DNA from 2 places in the Psychrobacter sp. ANT_H59 genome. Region 1 is predicted to be linked to the other one. Evidence: predicted binding sites of a transcription regulator. Region 1 holds the regulator's gene; the other holds the start of a gene.
What was found. The regulator PhoB, encoded in region 1, activates phosphate uptake and scavenging genes when phosphate is short. The targets are predictions, from matches to a motif close to TGTCATNAANCTGTCATAA.
Positions count from the first base shown of each region.

Region 2: FQ083_RS11600 (DNA translocase FtsK) is a predicted target of PhoB. The motif match lies at 1,468-1,486, and genes of this name have one in related genera.

Region 1 is NZ_VOBE01000008.1:43,987-53,697, reverse strand. Features, by position in the region: gene FQ083_RS11870 (M23 family metallopeptidase) at 1-206, shown strand, start outside; gene phoR (phosphate regulon sensor histidine kinase PhoR) at 220-1,296, opposite strand; gene phoB (phosphate regulon transcriptional regulator PhoB) at 1,402-2,106, opposite strand; gene dtd (D-aminoacyl-tRNA deacylase) at 2,265-2,720, opposite strand; gene asd (archaetidylserine decarboxylase) at 2,907-3,740, shown strand; gene pstS (phosphate ABC transporter substrate-binding protein PstS) at 4,056-5,210, shown strand; gene pstC (phosphate ABC transporter permease subunit PstC) at 5,383-6,333, shown strand; gene pstA (phosphate ABC transporter permease PstA) at 6,417-7,331, shown strand; gene pstB (phosphate ABC transporter ATP-binding protein PstB) at 7,431-8,366, shown strand; gene phoU (phosphate signaling complex protein PhoU) at 8,582-9,313, shown strand; gene FQ083_RS11820 (HD domain-containing protein) at 9,418-9,711, opposite strand, start outside.
Region 2 is NZ_VOBE01000007.1:136,089-145,799, reverse strand. Features, by position in the region: gene trxB (thioredoxin-disulfide reductase) at 1-826, opposite strand, end outside; gene FQ083_RS11600 (DNA translocase FtsK) at 1,551-4,832, shown strand; gene FQ083_RS11595 (amidase) at 5,117-6,610, shown strand; gene FQ083_RS11590 (DODA-type extradiol aromatic ring-opening family dioxygenase) at 6,653-7,567, opposite strand; gene rlmH (23S rRNA (pseudouridine(1915)-N(3))-methyltransferase RlmH) at 7,660-8,148, opposite strand; gene FQ083_RS11580 (DUF421 domain-containing protein) at 8,395-8,937, opposite strand; gene FQ083_RS11575 (ABZJ_00895 family protein) at 9,060-9,575, opposite strand; gene FQ083_RS11570 (D-alanyl-D-alanine carboxypeptidase/D-alanyl-D-alanine-endopeptidase) at 9,615-9,711, opposite strand, start outside.

The DNA.
Region 1 (9,711 bases):
TAGTGGGACCAGGCGGCGCAGGACACTATTATGCGCATTTGGAAGACTATGCTGACATTTCTCCCAATGACTGGATAAATGCCGGTGATACCATTGGTTACGTGGGTGATAGCGGCAATGCTAAAGGCACACCGCCGCATGTTCATTATGGAATTTATATTAATGGTAGCGCGGTAAATCCTTATCCACTTTTGCAAAAGGATTAAAGTGTATCAAGCATTAATTCATTGCGGCAGATCGTACATGGTTATTTGGAAACACGGCACTAAATGTCGAGCCAATGCCTTCTACTGACTCAATTTGCAAGCTCGCTTCGTGCTGATATAAGACATGTTTTACAATCGCCAGTCCAAGCCCCGTCCCACCTGTTGCTCGGCTGCGCCCGCTGTCAACGCGATAAAAACGCTCAGTTAAACGGGCAAGATGCTGCGGCGCGATACCGATACCATTATCTTCAACAGCAAATCGGCAGCCCTCAGCAGTCTTAGTCCAACTAATAGAGATATTGCCACCTTTTGGTGTGTATTTAATCGCGTTAATCACTAGATTGGACAGTGCGCTATTTAGGTACATCTCTGAGCCATATAGTCCGTCATAGGTATCAATATGCAAGTGAATCGTATGCTTATATTCTTGATTATACGCCTGTGCATCATCATAGACATGAGTGAGCAGCTTAGTCATATCGATTTCATTAAACGCATGGGTTTCTTCGATTTCGATACGAGACAGTAGCAATAAGTCATTGACCACCCTATTCATGCGTGCCGTTTGCTGAGTCATCAGCTCAAAACCGCGACGCCAATTCGCAGGCATATCTGGCTGATCAGAGAAATTCTCCAGATATCCCATCAAGACCGTCAATGGTGTACGTAGCTCATGCGAGACATTGGCCACAAAGTCGCGGCGCATCGCTTCTAAATGCTGCAAGCGGGTCACATCATAAATGATCAGTAGTTTTTCATCGCCAAATGGCGTCAGCTCACACTTTAGATAGCGGTTTGGGTCTTGCCAAGAGACGATATGCACACTCTCATCGGCATCGGCATCGGCATCAGTATTAAGCGTCGTTGCCTCCTGATAATACTTAATAAATTCAGGCACTTGAATGAAGTCAAAAATACGCCTGCCTTTATCTGAGGATTGCAACAATAATAAATCCTGCGCCGCTTGGTTCCACCATTCAAGTCCATCATCGTCATTGAGCAAAATTACAGCATCACGTAATGCTCGTAAAGCACTTCTGATTTTTTTAAGTTGATTTGTGGCACCTTGCTCATTATCTTGGATAGGCATTTTTATTTATCCATTATTTTTTATAATTTTTCTACTATTGGCCGCTCCCGATAAAAGGCGACACTATTAAAAGGTGACACTATACAATATTCATATTGCTAGCGATTAACCTTTTTCGATACGGCTAGAAAACCGATAACCTGTACCGCGTACCGTTTGTATCAATGTATCACAATCATGTGGACGTAGTAATGTGCGCAAACGCTTTACGTGAACATCAATGGTTCTATCTTCGATGTAGACGTTACCGCCCCATACTTGATCGAGCAGCTGAGCACGGGTATAAGCGCGCTCAGGATGGCTCATAAAAAACGCCAATAAGCGATATTCTGTCGGACCCATATCGATAATGTCATCACCCACCATAAAGCGTTGGCTTTTGGCATCTAAAGTTAGCCTGCCTATATTGATAGGTTTGTCGCCGCTTAGCGCGTTACTACGTCGCAATACCGCTTTGATTCTTGAGATAAGCTCACGGGTCGAGAAAGGCTTGGTCATATAATCATCAGCGCCTGCGTCAAGACCATGCACTTTACTGTCTTCTTCACTTTTGGCGGTCAACATAATAACCGGTATCTCGGCGAGCAGCGTATCGCTTTTTAGCATACGGCAAAAATCAATACCACTTTTATCACCGGGCAACATCCAGTCCAATAAAATCAGCGCTGGACGATGATCGACCACTTGTTGGTGCGCCTCTGACACATCCGCTGCCTGCAAACTATCAAAGCCTGCCATCTCTAGGGTCATGACGACCATCTCACGAATGGCGTCTTCATCTTCAACAATCAAAATTTGCTCTTTAGACATAATGTATTCTTAATATATTCTTAATGTTAGAGGACAAAATAGAGTTTATAAAAGCAGTAACAAACGCAAATAAGCGTTTCTTTATTAAAGGGTTTAATTATGACAGCTTAATGACATTTACTCTTAAATTTATAATACTTAGTAGCCATGCTAATGACTTAATGCACTTCTAATAAAAAGTTTAATGGTCCATCATTGACACTCAACACTTGCATATCAGCACCAAACTGACCCGTTGCAACCGTTAAATACTGCGTCTTTGCGTAATCAACCAATTGTGCAAATAAAGCTTTAGCCATATCAGGTGCCATTGCGCTACCAAAGTCAGGGCGGCGACCTTTATCCGTCTTTGCCATCAGAGTAAATTGTGAGACCAATAATAGCCCACCACCGACTTGCTGGATATTTTTATCGAGTTTACCGTATTTGGCTGGATCGTCATCATTGTCAAAAATACGATAGGTGAGGATTTTATCGACCATGCGCTGCGCACTTTGTAGGTTATCATCGTGTCCCAAGCCAATATATGCCAGTATTCCTTCATCGATTGCACCGACTTCCTGCCCATCAACGCTGACACTGGCATGTTTGACTCGCTGAATAAGAGCTCTCATTGCTTACTTCCTTTAACGATTATGGTCATACAGTCTGCTGCGGACCATGATAAAATACAATTATCTGTGCAGGTACTTATGATTATGTTTATAAATAAATCTAGCTATAAAACTGCCTATCTATGATTTTTTAATACAACTTTTTATTTTAATAACTATTTTTAATCCCTACTTTGGTCATCTATTATGAATGTATTTACTACCTTACAGCAATTTGTCCCGCAGCAAAAAATCAGTAAAGTCGCTGGGCGTTTAGCTGCCAGTCGCCATCCTTGGGTTAAGCGTACGTTTATCCGCAGTTTTGCCAAAGCGTATGATGTTAGCTTAGATGAATATGAGCGTCAAAGCCTAAACGCTTATGAGAGCTTTAATGATTTCTTTACTCGTGAGCTCCAAGACAATGCCCGTATTATCGATGCCAGTATCAATGGTATTGTTAGTCCTGCAGATGGCATGATTTCGCAGCTTGGGCAGATTCATGACCATAAGCTACTGCAAGCCAAAGGTCGTGACTATGATATCGGTCAGCTCTTGGCTGATAGCGCAGATGGCGATTATTTTGCGGATGGTAGTTTTGCTACTGTCTATCTTGCTCCAAGCAACTATCACCGTGTGCATATGCCATTTGACGGTATATTAACCAAGACCCGCTATGTACCTGGTACACTATTTTCGGTCAATAATACCACGGCTGCTAATGTACCGGATTTGTTTGCTCGTAACGAGCGCCTCGTCTGTCTATTTGATACCGCCTATGGTAAAGCGGCAGTAGTGATGGTCGGTGCGATGATTGTCGCTGGGATTGAGACAGTGGCGACGGGTAAAATTAGCCGTACCGATGATATTCAAGAAGCAGACCATGATATGAGCTTTAAAAAAGGTGACGAGCTTGGTCGTTTTTATTTAGGTTCAACCGCAATTGTAGTACTGCCAAAAGCAGCAAAAACGGATTGGCAAGATACCATGCAGCATGGCTCAATCGTTCAAATGGGGCAACTGTTGGGTAGCGCTAAAATCTAACACCATTTATCTAAGTAAAAAACATGTGTAATAAGTAATATTGAAAAAAATGAGCATAGACAGTAACTAGAATACTGCCTATGCTTTTTTTGTGCCTGCTCCTTTATCCTCGTTTTTTTAACATCGTTTTTTTAACACTTTCTTTTTTCAGTCGTTTTTTGTGATAGCAAGGCTTTATGTCATCAAACTGTCATATTTATTTGGCACAATCTCCTTATTAACCGCAGAGCATCATTTCAGCAAACCCCAGAAAACCATTGTCATTGTTATTTATAAATGCTTGATACTCAAAATTGATTAATTTTAGGAGAAATAATGCGTTATTCATTCATGGCAGTAGCAATCGCTAGCACTTTGACATTAGCCGCTTGTAACCAAACGACTAGCAACAACGAGAGCGATAAAACCGACGAAGCAGCCACAACAGCACCATCAAACACTGCTGTGAGTAGCGACGCTAGTGCTAGCTCAGCTGAAAGTGCATCGATGAGTATTACCGGTGCTGGTGCTTCTTTTCCACAGCCTATCTATGCTAAGTGGTCAGATGCCTACAATAAAGCCACAGGTGGTCAAGTGAACTATCAGTCTATTGGCTCATCAGGTGGTATCAAACAAATCGTTGCTAAGACCGTAGATTTTGGGGCATCTGATGCGCCGATGACACCAGAAGAGTTGAACGAAGCCGGTCTGATACAGTTCCCAAGCGTCATCGGTGGCGTGGTACCTATTGTTAATATCGATGGTATTGAGCCCGGTCAGTTAAAGCTCGATGGCAAAATGCTTGCTGATATTTATCTGGGTAAAATCAGTAAATGGAACGACCCTGCAATCGCGGCTATGAATCCTGAACTTAAATTACCAGACGCTGCCATTACCACGGTGTTTCGCTCAGATGGTTCTGGTACAACCTTTAACTTCACTGATTATTTAGCCAAAGTGTCAAGCGATTGGAATGACAGTGTAGGCGTCGATAAGACCGTCAAATGGCCAACGTCGGCTACCGGTGCGGGTGGTAAAGGTAATGAAGGTGTGTCGAGCTATGTCACGCGTATGAAAAACTCTATCGGCTATGTTGAATATGCTTACGCTAAGCAAAACGGTATGGCACACGTCGCCCTGAAAAATGCTGCGGGCAATGTCGTACAACCTTCTGCCAAAACCTTTGCAGCAGCAGGTGACATCGATTGGTCACAGCAAGAAGGCTTTTATAAAGTCATTACCAACTCTGAAACAGCACAAGCTTGGCCAATCGCCGCGGCCACTTTTATCTTAGTACATAAGCAGCCACAAGATGCCAAACAAGTCGCTGGTGTATTGAAGTTCTTTGACTGGGCTTATGCGCAAGGTGATGACGACGCTATGGCGCTTGATTACGTACCGTTCTCTGATACTGCAGTTGCCTTATTCAAAGCAAAATGGAGTGAGGTCAAAGGCAGCGACGGTCAACCTGTCTATAAGCCTGCACAGTAACCTGTTTATGCTAGTGATTGCATAATCACTGTCGAGCCAACCTCTCAAACCACTATTCTCCGGTAGGGGTTTGAGAGGTTTTATCACAGAAAATTTAAAGATTTTTTTAAGTTTGTTGTGATAAAACCTCTTTTACTATTTTGACTTGATTCTATTCAACGCTGAGACACTTATGAATGATTTAAGGTCCCAACTGGCTAAACAAAAACGTTACGATGCTATCTTTGTCAATGCGACTAAAGCATTTGCAATCTTGGTGCTATTGTCACTTGGTGGCATCCTGCTCTCATTAATCGTGGGCGCTTGGCCCAGTATCACTGAATTTGGACTGGGATTTTATACCAGCAATAACTGGGATACAGTGAACGATCAATATGGGGCACTTGCACCTATTTACGGTACGATTGTCACCTCCCTTATTGCAATCGCTATTGCTGTGCCAGTGAGCTTTGGTATTGCTATCTTTTTGACCGAACTGTGCCCTAACTTCTTAAAAAAGCCATTGGGCATCGCCATTGAGCTGTTGGCAGGTATTCCTTCTATTATCTATGGCATGTGGGGTTTGTTTGTCTTTGCGCCGTATTTTAGCGAACACATTCAGCCATGGTTGATTGAAAACATCGGTCCTCTGCCTATTATCGGGCAAGTATTCACTGGTGCACCGATGGGGCTTGGTATGTTTACCGCCTCCTTGGTACTAGCAATTATGATTATTCCTTTTATTGCCGCCACCATGCGGGATGTTTTTTCTGTGGTACCTGATTTATTAAAAGAATCTGCGTATGGCATGGGTGCGACGACGTGGGAAGTGATGTTCAAAATCATCTTACCTTATACTAAAGCTGGCGTGGTCGGTGGTGTGATTTTAGGGCTTGGACGCGCATTGGGCGAGACGATGGCTGTGACTTTCTTAATCGGTAATGCCTTTAATATCAGCCCAAGTCTGTTTACCTCTGGAGTAACGATTACCTCTGCGCTCGCTAATGAATTTGCCGAAGCATCAAGTGAATTGCATTTGGCATCACTACTACATTTGGGTTTAATCCTATTTGTTATTACCTTTATTGTCTTGTCCATCTCTAAGCTAATGCTGATGCGTATCGACCAAAAAGCCGGTCACTAAGTAGCGCCAATATCTTGTTCTAAAGCAAGTATGTTAATAAACCACTTAACCCAATCCTTCGACCAACAAAGGACAAACGCCTAATGACTTTAGCGACTGTCACGACTGATAACGACCAAACCAGCCAGCCGACTTCACGCTTTGAAGACCGCTACAACAAGCGTTTATATCATAAGCGTCGCCTGATCAATAGATTGGGGCTTGGTTTTGCCATCTCAGCCATCGCTTTTGGTTTATTCTGGCTGACATGGATTTTGCTGACGCTTTTTGTTGAGGGTTTTCAAGGGTTAATCGAGATGCCGGTATTTATGGCAGATACACCACCGCCTATGGGCGACGGCGGTTTACGTAATGCTATTATTGGTTCATTGATGATCGCCTTGTTAGGTCTCGCGATTGGTACGCCGATTGGAATGATGGCGGGCATCTATTTAGCGGAGTTCTCACAAGGCAGCTTGTTGGGTAAAGTTACTCGCTTTTTAAACGATATCTTGCTGTCAGCGCCCTCTATCGTGATTGGTCTTTTTGTTTATGCATTGATGGTGAAAGGTCAAAGCTTCTCCGGCTGGGCTGGTGCAGTTGCGCTTGCTTTGATTGTGATTCCAATTGTCGTGCGCACCACTGAGAATATGCTCAATCTGGTACCAAATACTTTACGTGAAGCGGCCTATGCACTCGGTACGCCAAAGTGGAAGCTGATCAGCACGGTCACGCTTAAAGCGGCTAAAGCAGGTCTGACTACAGGGGTGCTATTGGCATTTGCCCGTATCACTGGCGAGACCGCGCCGTTACTATTTACTGCGTTAAACAATCAGTATTTCAGCACTGATATGAGCCAACCGATGGCAAACTTACCGAACACTATTTATCAGTTTGCCATGAGCCCTTATGACAACTGGCATGCATTGGCATGGGCGGCAGCATTACTGATTACCATGACAGTACTGATAGTCAATATTCTCGCACGCTTTATTGGCGGTAAAGATCATACAAGATAGCTGATTTAAGAATTGACTAAGCAGCCAATTTATAGCGCACGTTTAGCACTTATGTTCAGCACCTATATTGACAACATTCTAAAATAATTGGATATGATGATGACAGACTTACTAGAAAGAAAAGCGGTTAAGCAAGAGAATAAGCAAAACGTCAGCCAACGTGGTTTATTTGGTCAATCATTTTCCAATATAGATCAAGGAAGTCAGAAGCATCAAGGGCAGCAGCCTGACAGTGCCTTTTTGACTCAGCAAACATTAGCAGATATCCCTCAGCATATGCCGCCTGCCAAGATGAGTATTCGAGATCTCAATTTCTATTATGGTGACTTTCAAGCGCTAAAAAATATCAATATTGATATTCCAGACAAAAAAGTGACTGCCTTTATCGGGCCTTCAGGTTGCGGTAAATCCACACTATTACGTACGTTTAATCGTATGTATGATCTATATCCCGGTATGCGTGCAGAAGGTAATATCAACCTCGATGGCAAAAATATCTTGGGCAAAGACATCGATGTGAACTTGCTACGCGCACAAGTCGGCATGGTCTTTCAAAAACCGACGCCATTTCCAATGTCCATCTATGACAACGTGGCATTTGGCGTACGCCTCTACGAGAAGCTAAGCAAAGCTGAGATGGATAATCGTGTCGAATGGGCACTCAAAAAGGCAGCTTTATGGCTTGAGGTAAAAGACAAACTTCGTGCATCAGGATTGTCGTTATCCGGTGGCCAACAACAACGTCTTTGTATCGCTCGCGGTGTAGCGACAAAACCTGAAGTACTGCTCCTAGATGAGCCAACCTCAGCGCTCGACCCTATCTCGACAGGCGCGATTGAAGAGCTCATTACCGATTTAAAAAACGACTATACGATTGCTATCGTGACCCACAATATGCAGCAAGCGGCACGCGTCTCTGACTATACCGCCTATATGTATTTAGGCGATATGGTAGAGATGGGTGAGACGGATCAGATATTTACCAACCCCGCTCAAAAGGCGACTGAAGACTATATTACTGGTCGCTATGGTTAAAACAGTTTGTATAAATATAGTCAGTCCTAAATACAATAAGTACAAATATTATAACGCGCTACTAGGATAAATTTTTCTTGCTTGCTGTGCCTACGCAGACAGAGGCGGCGCAAAACTTATCCCAGTAGCACTGTGTTTGATTTGTAGTGGATTGACTATAGATATATTTTTTATGCTTATATCCTATTTAAATCTACAAGAATAAGGAAGCCGCCATGCTTATAACGCAAAAACATTTATCAAAGGGTTTTGATAATGACTTACATGATGTGATTGAGCTGTTTATGCAAATGGGTTACATGGCAGCAGAGCAAGTCATGGTTGCAACCCGCGCTTTGATAGCTGCAGATGAAGCGACCGCGAAAAAAGTGATTGCAGACGACCAGCTGATTAATCAGCTAGATATTAAAATCGATGAGCAAATCATTTTGTTAGTCACCAAGCGCCAACCCGCAGCAAATGACTTGCGTTTAGTGATGGCGGTTAGCAAAGGTATCGTTGACTTTGAACGTGTGGGTGATGAAGCCGAAAAAATCGCTCGTATGGCCTGCAAATTAATTAAAGACGGCGCTTCTCCAAGAGGATATTCAGAGGTTCAGCATTTATCCAATAAGGTGCACGTGATGCTACTTGATGCGATTGACGCCTTCTCGCATATGAATCCTCAGCAGGCATTTTCGGTATTGCAAAGTGATGTGGCGGTCAATGAAGAGTATCAATCTGCCACTCGAGCCTTGCTGACCTATATTATGGAAGACAGCCGCCACGTGTCCAGAGTGATGAATATACTTTGGGTATTGCGCGCCCTAGAACGTGTGGGCGATCATGCTAAAAACATTGCTGAGCTGGTTATTTTTTGCACCAGCGGCAAAGATGTGCGGCATACAAATTTTATGCAAGTGGAAAAAATCATCCAGCAAACCACGGATGCTGGTAGTAATAAATAACATTTTAAATAGCATTTTCTTTATCGCACATGATGGTCCGTTTAAAACATAGTCCGTTCAAAATAAAAAAGACACGCTTTTAGTAATGCGATACTGCTATAAATTTAACCATCAATCAACCAGCCCTGCGCGGTGGCAAATTCAATCTGCCGTGCCTGCCACTCATAAATACTCGGAAAGCTGTCTTTAATAAAGGTATGCGCGCCAGCTACTTGCGAGCGCGTAACGTTAGACTCTATCCACGTTTTTCCGTTGGTATTTAAATTAAGCAAAAATGGCAACAAGCGATCAACCACTTTCAGCAGCTGGGTTTCTTTGCTGTTGCCGGTCTCCTGTTCTTCCCAAATCTCATTTAAATCTTTAATGCCATTACCAGACTCAGCTTGTAAGCGCGCAAT
Region 2 (9,711 bases), on a different contig from region 1:
TACCATTGAGACCGCTGTTGACGATCAGATAACCGTCTTTCATCTCTAACTGACCTTTAAATAAGTCAGTATTCGGCTTATGACCAATGGCAACAAACATACCAAACACATCCAGTTGCTTGGTGCTGCCATCAATCATAGATTCAATGACCACGCCATTTACACCCATCTCATCACCAACCACTTCTTTTACGCTGTGGTTCCACTCGATTTTGACATTACCATTTTTGGCTTTTTCAAATAGTTTATCTTGTAGGATTTTTTCTGAGCGTAAGCTATCACGGCGATGGACTAAAGTGACTTCAGCGGCGATATTTGATAAATACAGCGCTTCTTCAACGGCCGTGTTACCACCACCGATAACTGCCACTTTTTGGTCTTTATAAAAGAAGCCATCACAAGTTGCACAAGCAGAAACGCCAAGACCACGGAATTTGGTTTCTGACTCTAGACCTAGATACTGTGCTGATGCGCCGGTTGATATAATAAGAGCATCACAGGTGTAATTGCCGTTATTACCAGTCAGCTCAAAAGGACGCACATTTAAATTCACAGCATTGACATGATCATAAACCAGTTCAGTACCAAAGCGCTCGGCATGGGCTTTCATACGCTCCATTAATGCAGGACCAGTCAAATCATGTGCATCACCCGGCCAGTTATCGACTTCGGTCGTCGTCGTGAGCTGTCCGCCGACTTCCATACCGGTGACCATAACAGGCTTTAGGTTGGCGCGTGCTGCATACACAGCAGCAGAATAACCAGCAGGACCTGAACCTAAAATAATGAGTTTTTCGTGGCGTGGAGCAGTATTATCAGTTGCCATAAGATTTCCTTGCTAGAGCAATAAATGTGAAAAGGTTCAACGTTAAAATAATAAGTAGATATTATAAGTATTATAAAAGATAAGCGTAAAAATGACGACGTATCTGGTTATTATCGTTGCTATGTGATAATAACATAAGGGCTAAGAGCAAAAAGTGCAAGTTTGCTAAAACAAATATGGGTATCATTAGAACTAAAGTATCTGAAGCTTGAAATTTTAGTACCAAAAATGAGCCTATATTCAAATATAGTCAGTGAAAAGTGATATATAAACATCACGTACTGCTGGTATTACTTTGTCTTGCTTGCTGTACCTACGCAGACAGAGGCTATAAAAAATTTATATCAGCAGTAACGTAGAGCTTTAATATATTTTGGTTAGATTCTAATGCAAAAAGAACAGGCATCATTTTTTACTAGCTGCATTTTTGGCTAAATCACTACTGGATTGATTTTCTTATGCGCTTTATTGATAACACGGTCGCCATGGCAGCTATGTATTTGTTATTATAAGAAGTTGTATGCCGCGCACAAAACAAAAACAGCAATGCGGTCAATATTTTGTCGTAGTATTTTAGATAAAGTTTTTGTGTTATTACGCCACATCAGTCGTAACCTATTACAGCAGTTTCTATCAGGAATTTATGTCAGCATGATTAAGCTTAATCATGGTTTGACGACTATTGAGTATTCATGACGAGTATTAACAACAAGGCAGATCTTACGTGATATCAGCACCAATTATTGATTACTTAAAAAAGGGCATATTTACCCTACTAGGATTACTCCTCGCGGTTTATTTGTTCGTGATTTTGATGACTTATACCGGTAATGATCCTAGCTGGTCGCACATCAGTAGTGATATGACGACCATTAATAATATGGGCGGCGAGATGGGCGCATGGCTCTCAGATTTGCTATATAGCTTCTTTGGTTTTGGTGCGTGGTGGTTACTGGCGTTTCTGGTTTATGAATCAGTGCTGATTTGGTGGGATAATAAACCGACGTTTTGGTTATTACGCTTGGTTGCTTATGTGTTCTTGATACTGAGCAGTAGTGCATTATTTGCCCAACTGATCGCATTGGTACAGCAGGTAGCAGATCCGATGTCGTCAGGTCTCAAAGGCGTTGCTGGCGGTATTATTGGTCTTGAGCTACAAGCGAGGCTAGCACAGCTATTATCGCAGTGGGGGAGTGTGACGTTTTTGGCAGTGTTTGTCGCTATTACGACCACCTTTGCCTTTAATATTCATTGGATGAGTATTTACGAAAAATTCAAAACTTTGTCTTGGTTTGGGTCAGGTGTCAAAAACCTTGATAGCAGCCTTGACGCTAGTCAAATAACACAAGAAGACAATGCTACTAGTGCTGCCGATAAACAAGGTCGTGATACAGCAATAAGTGAGACTGATACTCCAGAATATGAGCAATTGCCTCTTGAGTTGCAAGTGGATGAACAGGCTAACAATAAACAGCAAGACAATAGAAGTGGTCGTTTTAATAGCGCATTGACAGACTTTTTATCGTCTTCAGGATTGGGTGCCAGTGTAAAAGCTTCTATGGCAGCCGCTGCGCAAGTCGCCAGTGAAAGTACCAAACGAGAAGAGCAGCTGCAAACTGCAGCCGCCACAACGATTAGCAATAGCGCTTTTAATCTGAATAAAACATCAGTACCTGCTACCAATGCTACGCCAATGCCTATCAGAAAGGTTGAGCCAAGTTTTGCATGGAACGATGCAAATACTGTCGCTGATTTATTAGCAAACCAGATAGAAAATGAGCAAGATACGATACCTTATGATGTCGTAAATGCTCCATATTCAGAGGCATCAGCTGCTGCTTCTGTTGACAGCTTAAATACTGAAATTTCTTCTGCTAGCCCAGTTCTTGATATCACTCAAGAGGAGACTCAGCAACAAGCAGCACATTCGTTAAATGATTATGCACCGAACATGTCAACTACGCAGCCAGATATTCCTGAATCAGCGCCTAGCGTCGATAGCTTAGTGGATGCATGGTTGGCAGAACATGCGGCAGTGCCGGAAGCGACTGATTTTAGCCATGAACAAGAATTATCTGCCGTAGAGACATTAACAGAAACTGCGCCTATTCAGCAGCAAACTGCTATATCACCAAACGACTCTACTGACGACATACCTAATAATGCTGCAAATGACTTGTTGAACGATTTGGAGTCTTTTTCTGATGCTGATGTAGAGAATACATCAGAAATAATAGATATGACACCGACCAATACCCCGCCTGCAAATCCAAAAGTGTCACCAATGGCAGAAAGTATGTCTACCATATCAAGTATCGAGTCAGCCACAGTAACCAAACCAACTATGAGTTTTGCAGTCCCAGAAGGTGATAGTAGCAATCATATTACGGATATGATGCCAGAATACGACAATTTTTATGATAGTACTAACGAGATTGATGCTCCCGTTATGCCTCATATTAGTGATGATGTTGCATTCAGTCAAAAATCACGCTCGATGCAAACGGCTGCCTATCGTAGTAGTCTGTCGCCGATTCCAGAGATGTCGATCTTAGATAAACCAGACCCCAATCGTCAGCCAAGCTATACGCTTGCTGAGCTTGAGCAGTTATCAGAGCTACTGGAAATCAAATTACAAGAGTTCAATGTCAAAGCAAATGTTGTCAATGCGATTCCAGGACCTGTCGTCACTCGCTTTGAAGTAGACTTAGCGCCTGGGATAAAAGCCAGTAAAGTTACGGGAATTTCACGCGATTTGGCACGCTCATTATCAATGGCATCTTTACGTGTGGTTGAGGTCATTCCTGGTAAACCATATATCGGTATCGAAGTACCTAATAAACAGCGCGAAATGGTGCGTTTGATTGAGTTATTGGATACCGAAAAATTTAAAGATCCTAAAGCGCAAATCAGTATGGCGATGGGTAAAGATATTGGCGGTAAAGCTATTATTACTGATCTTGCACGAGCGCCGCATATGTTGGTCGCTGGTACGACAGGTTCTGGTAAATCAGTCTTGGTCAACGCGATGTTACTATCGATGCTGCTAAAATATACGCCGAACGAGCTGCGAATGATTCTTATCGATCCTAAGCAGCTTGAACTTGCCAACTATAATGATATTCCGCATTTGCTGACCCCAGTCGTTACCGATATGACTGAGGCGGCAAGTGCCTTGTCATGGTGCGTCGCAGAGATGGAACGTCGTTATCAGCTTATGAGCTTGCTAAAGGTGCGTAAACTAAATGAGTTTAACAAAAAAGTGATCGCTGCTGAAAAATCAGGCAATCCAATGCTTGACCCATTATGGCGACCCAATGACAGTGTAAGTATTAGCCAAGCACCAAAGCTAAAAACCTTACCGATGATTGTCATCGTTGCCGACGAGTTTGCCGATATGATTATGCAGGTCGGTAAGCAGGCAGAAGAGTTAATTACACGCTTGGCGCAAAAATCGCGGGCAGCAGGGATTCATTTAATCCTTGCGACTCAGCGTCCTTCAGTTGATGTGATTACTGGTTTGATTAAAGCCAATATTCCGGTACGAGCAGCGTTACGAGTCAACTCAAAAGTCGATTCACGGACTATTTTGGATAGTGGTGGCGCAGAAGATATGCTTGGTAATGGCGATATGCTGTTCTTAGGGCCTGGGCAAATTGAACCTGATCGTGTCCATGGCGCTTATGTCAGCGATGAAGAAGTCAATAGCGTCTGTGATGCATGGCGTGAGCGCGGTGCGCCTGATTATATCGACAATATGGCAGGCAATTTTGAATTGTCTAGTCCTAGCGGTGGCAGTAGTGCTGCCAATGCCTCTGGTGAAGATGATGACCTTTACAACGAAGCCGTTGGTTTTATTATGGAGACTCGTAAAGTTTCCGCTTCTAGTATTCAGCGTAAATTTAGCATTGGCTATAACCGCGCCGCACGTATTGTTGACTCGATGGAAGAGGCTGGACTGGTCAGTTCAATGGGTAAGAGTGGTAAACGTGAGCTACTAATGTAGAGCTTATGTTTGACTGGATGGTAAAAAGACGATTTACGAAAGTAACTCGTCTTTTTTATTGAAGATATTAAGGAATTTTATGTAGTAAAAGGTTTTAGAAGTATTATTTTCAGGCTATCAATTGCCCCTATCAAATAGGATTCTAAATACCGTAAATGACTAATGAGTTTGTTTATTCATTATAAACAGTAAGGTTTTATACTAAACTGGATGCTGTCTATAAATCGGATACATATCAATCTTTTCAAAATTTTAATTTGATTATTCTCCAAGGAAGGTCGGTTATGTTTAAAGAATATACTCAATACGATGCATTAGCACTCGCGGCATTGGTCAATGCTGGGGAAGTCAGTACCAAAGAGTTGCTGAATGCGGCAGTCTATCAAGCCAATCAGCTCAATCCTAAATTGAATGCTATCATTCATCGTTTTGACGAGCGCGCTTATGCTGCAGCGCAGGCGGGACTGCCAGCTGGTGTATTTAATGGCGTCCCTTATTTGTTAAAAGATTTGTCATTTAGCTTCACGGATGAGCCGATTACGATGGGCAGTCGTAGCGTCAATATCATCTCAAAAAGCGATAGCGAAATCGTCAAGCGTATGAAAGCAACCGGCGTCAATACCTTTGGTAAGACCAATACCCCAGAATTTGGCTTGATTATCACCACTGAGCCAAAAGCACATGGCGTGACTCATAATCCTTTTAAAAAAGGCTATAGCTCTGGTGGCTCATCGGGTGGTAGTGCGGCGGCAGTGGCAAGCGGTATTGTACCGATGGCAGGCGCGGGTGATGGTGGCGGCTCGATACGCTTTCCTGCTGCATGGTGTGGCACGTTTGGACTCAAACCCAGTCGTGGACGTAACCCAATGGGACCGTTATTTGGTGAAGGCTGGGAAGGGGCAGTAGCCGATCATGTAATTACACGTAGCGTGCGTGATAGTGCCGCGATGCTTGATGCGACTAGTGGTGCTGAGATTGGGGCGCCTTATGTTATAGCGCCGCCTAAAGGTACTTTCTTAGAAGCGGCGATGCGCGCACCACGACAACTGACCATCGCCTTGCATCAACAGCCGTTGGTTGCCAATACTGTGGTCGATAAGGAAGTGCTTACCGTATTAGAGAAGACTGCTAAGCAGCTAGAAGCCATGGGTCACCGCGTAATACCGGCTGAACCTAATATTAATATTGAACAATTCTGGCATAACTTTTTAGTCGTTGTTTGCGCGCATACTGCGTTTACTATTGATAATATTGAGCGTTGCTATGGTGCGCAGCATATACAAAATCTTGAACCGCAAACGTATAACATGGCAATGTTAGGACGTTCATTATCGGCTGTTGATTTGGCGCACGCCAAGCATGGCTGGCATGATAGCCAATATCAAACCGGTCTTCTGCTAGAGACCTACGATATGATTTTGTGCCCAACCGTTCCAACACCAGCAGTAAAACATGGCGTATTACCACCAAGTCGCATGGACGAAATGCTGATGCGCAGCGCTAGTTTGCTAAATAAAGGCATGGATATGGGCAAATACGCTTTTAGCTCAGGCATGATTGAAAAGTTAAGCTCGCCAGTGCTTGGGAAGATGGGTTTTACCTTATTGGGTAATATTACAGGCTTGCCAGCCATGTCGTTGCCTGTCGGTATGAGTAAAAAAGGTCTGCCGATCGGTATGCAATTGATTGGGCGTATGAATGATGAGACGACGTTATTGAGTGTAGCAGGCGAAATGGAGCGTGGAGGTTTATTTACCAAACTTGCTTTTGAAAAGTAGTGTGGTATACCTGCATATATCTATCGCTTTGATTGAGAGTCTTTAATCAAAGCGATAGATATCCATGCCTAAGCTATGATGCACCATACTTTGATGCACGACTGAGACACGTTGACCGGCACCTAAGGCAAAAAATAGCGGCAGTAAATGCTCATCACTTGGATGGATATCTTTATAGTCAGGATATTGCTGCCAGTCTAGGGCGCTTGGGATGTCGGTTTTGAGCTGTTGTAGTAGCCAAACTTTAAAATCTTTTGCGGTTTGATCAATACTGTCTGCTTGCCAGCGTAGCGCTTGCAAATTGTGGGTGATATTCCCTGAACCGATAATCAAAATTTGCTCATCACGCAGCCGTGCCAGTTGCGCGCCCAATTGATAGCAGGCGATACTGTCATAATACTGTGGCAAGGATACTTGTACGATAGGAATATCAGCCTGTGGATACAGGTGTAAAAGTGGCGCCCATACCCCATGGTCACTGACACGTAAAGGATTGACCCTACAAACAATACCACGGGCACTCAGTTGCTGCGCCAAGGTCTCAGCAAGTGCTGGATGACCAGCAGCAGGATATTGCAGCTCATATAGCTCTGGAGTAAAACCTGAAAAATCATGCCACGTTTTTGGCTCAGGATTGCTGCTGATCTCAAGTTTCGCGGATTGCCAATGCGCGGACATAATGACGATGGCACGAGGTTTGGGTAAGTTTTGTCCTATACGAGCTAGCGCGCTCGTCGTAGCAGATTGCTCGATAGCCAGCGTCGGTGCACCATGCGATATAAACAGCGCTGGTAACTTAGGGCGCTTTGCCGCGCTCGATATGATAGGCGTATCTGTCCAAGCCGCCGCCGCCGTAATTGGCGTCGATATTAGTGGGCTATGCAAATCGTCGCGATTATCATCGCGTTGCGGATTGATACTTTGGGCATTGGGTGTTGCAGGTTTAGGATGTCTCATGTGGCATTTATTAGGGCGTGCGTCCATTTTTCAATCTGTTGTGTCACTGTGATTGATGATGTTTTCCTACGGGATAGTTTTCTATTGCTACTTTAATTACCACGGTGATAAGGATGGTTATGATTGATACTCATCGCGCGATATAGCTGCTCCATGAGGACAACGCGCACTAAAGGATGCGGTAGCGTAAGCGCCGATAACGACCATTTCACATCTGCTTTTGCCAATACCTCTGGTGACACACCATCGGCACCACCGATGACCAAAGCGATATCATCGCCTTGCTGCATACCATCAGACAATTTATCTGCCAAATTTTCGGTCGATAGCATCTTACCCTTGACATCAAGTACCCACAATTGCTCACGTCCTGCTACAGCATGAGCGGCTAATATCGCCTGACCTTCTTGCTCACGGTATTGAGCTAAATTGGCATCTGATGGATTCTTAGCACGTTTTGCCGCCGCAATTTCAACGACTTCGGTAGTGAGCATAGGCTGAATACGCTTATGATATTCATCGAAACCAGTTTGTACCCACTTGGGCATTTTATTACCCACGGTTAAAATTCTTACTTTCATAACAACTGCCATTTTAAGAAGGGGTTAAATAAATGTAATAAGAAAACCTGTTAAATATTAGATTCTTTGCTCAAGACATGTTTGATAAACAATTATTCTGTATGATTTTAATGCTTTCAAAGCCCACTTACTTACCAATAGTCCAACAGCCGCCTAAAAAGGATAGAGTAAGACAAAGAGAAGAGTCATGCTGCTCTATCCTTTTTAGAGCTGATCAAGTTTTTAGTAAAAATTTTATCAACTGTATTACATAAGTGGAGCAATCGTCTCTGATACCGTATCATCTGCTTCTTGGTTATTGCTATAAGAAGGACTGGGCTTTGGAATAATAGTCAGTTTGGCATCCGACTCAAAAACAACGGCTTCAACCTCATCAAAATTATGAATACCCTCAGAGCGCATGGCACACTCAATTTCTTGGCGGGTCAAACGCTCATCACGCATGGCATCGGGCAAAAACTGTCCTTGGTAAAAGACAATGCGTGGCTCAGACAAAATAAAGCTGCTAAATTGCGGCGAAACAGAGGCGTATTTGGTGACCAAAAATTGTAATAAATACAGTGAAAGAATAGCCGCCATACCTTCGATAATCGGAATGTCTTTGAGTAAAATCGTACTGGCACTCAATGACCCAATCATCACTGTGACAATCCAGTCAAAATTATTTAGCTGAGAGGTTGAGCGTTTGCCTGAAATTTTAGTAAACATAACAATCAAAACGTAGACCACGACCGTGGTCAGAATAATACGTCCAAGCTTATCAACATTGTCAAAAAAAATCATTTCCATGGTCTTATCTCCTATTCATCAAAGTTCATCAGCGTAAATACAGCGTAACGGAATTTAGAGATGAATAGGGCAAAAACTTTGTAGTTGCTTGTTTATAACGTTCAATTGTTGAAAGCAGGCAATTAAGCGCCCTTGCGATTGGGATCAAGCAAGTGGTTAATTGCCCAAATGCTGATACGTGCGCTCACCAAACTCAGCACCAATATCATGATCAATGCAGAAATTAGCGGTAAAGGCTGCTGCATGCTCATCTCAAGCAGCACTTCACGGCTGATAGAATCGAATAGAAATACCCATATCCCCAAAAAATAAACCATAGTGAGTAGCCAAACCACGATCACGCCGCCAAACATTAAGCGGTTGATCTCGTCTCTATCTAGTGCACGCTGTTGGTGCTTGATAAACTTATGCACGGCAATATAAGCGCCCAAGACAATAGACAGCACAGTGACCAATTGCGCATTGAGAGCAAGCTTGGTTTGAATCATCATAAATACAGCGCTGGCAAGCATATAGCCAACGGCAAAAAACCCAATATAGAGCATCAATTTGGGTTGAGTGGCAGTTGTATTTAAGTGTGATCCTTTACGTCCTGATGGGGTGATAGGTTTGCTAAGTGACGCGGGCTTACGTGACATAAAATGTCCTTTATAAAGTAAATAATCTGGCGTAAAAAATTAATGCTGCGCTGTCCAATCTAACATGGCGTCCAGTACCGTTTTTGCTATATAAGTATTTAGCGCTTGCTCATTATTGATCAGTCCCACTACCACA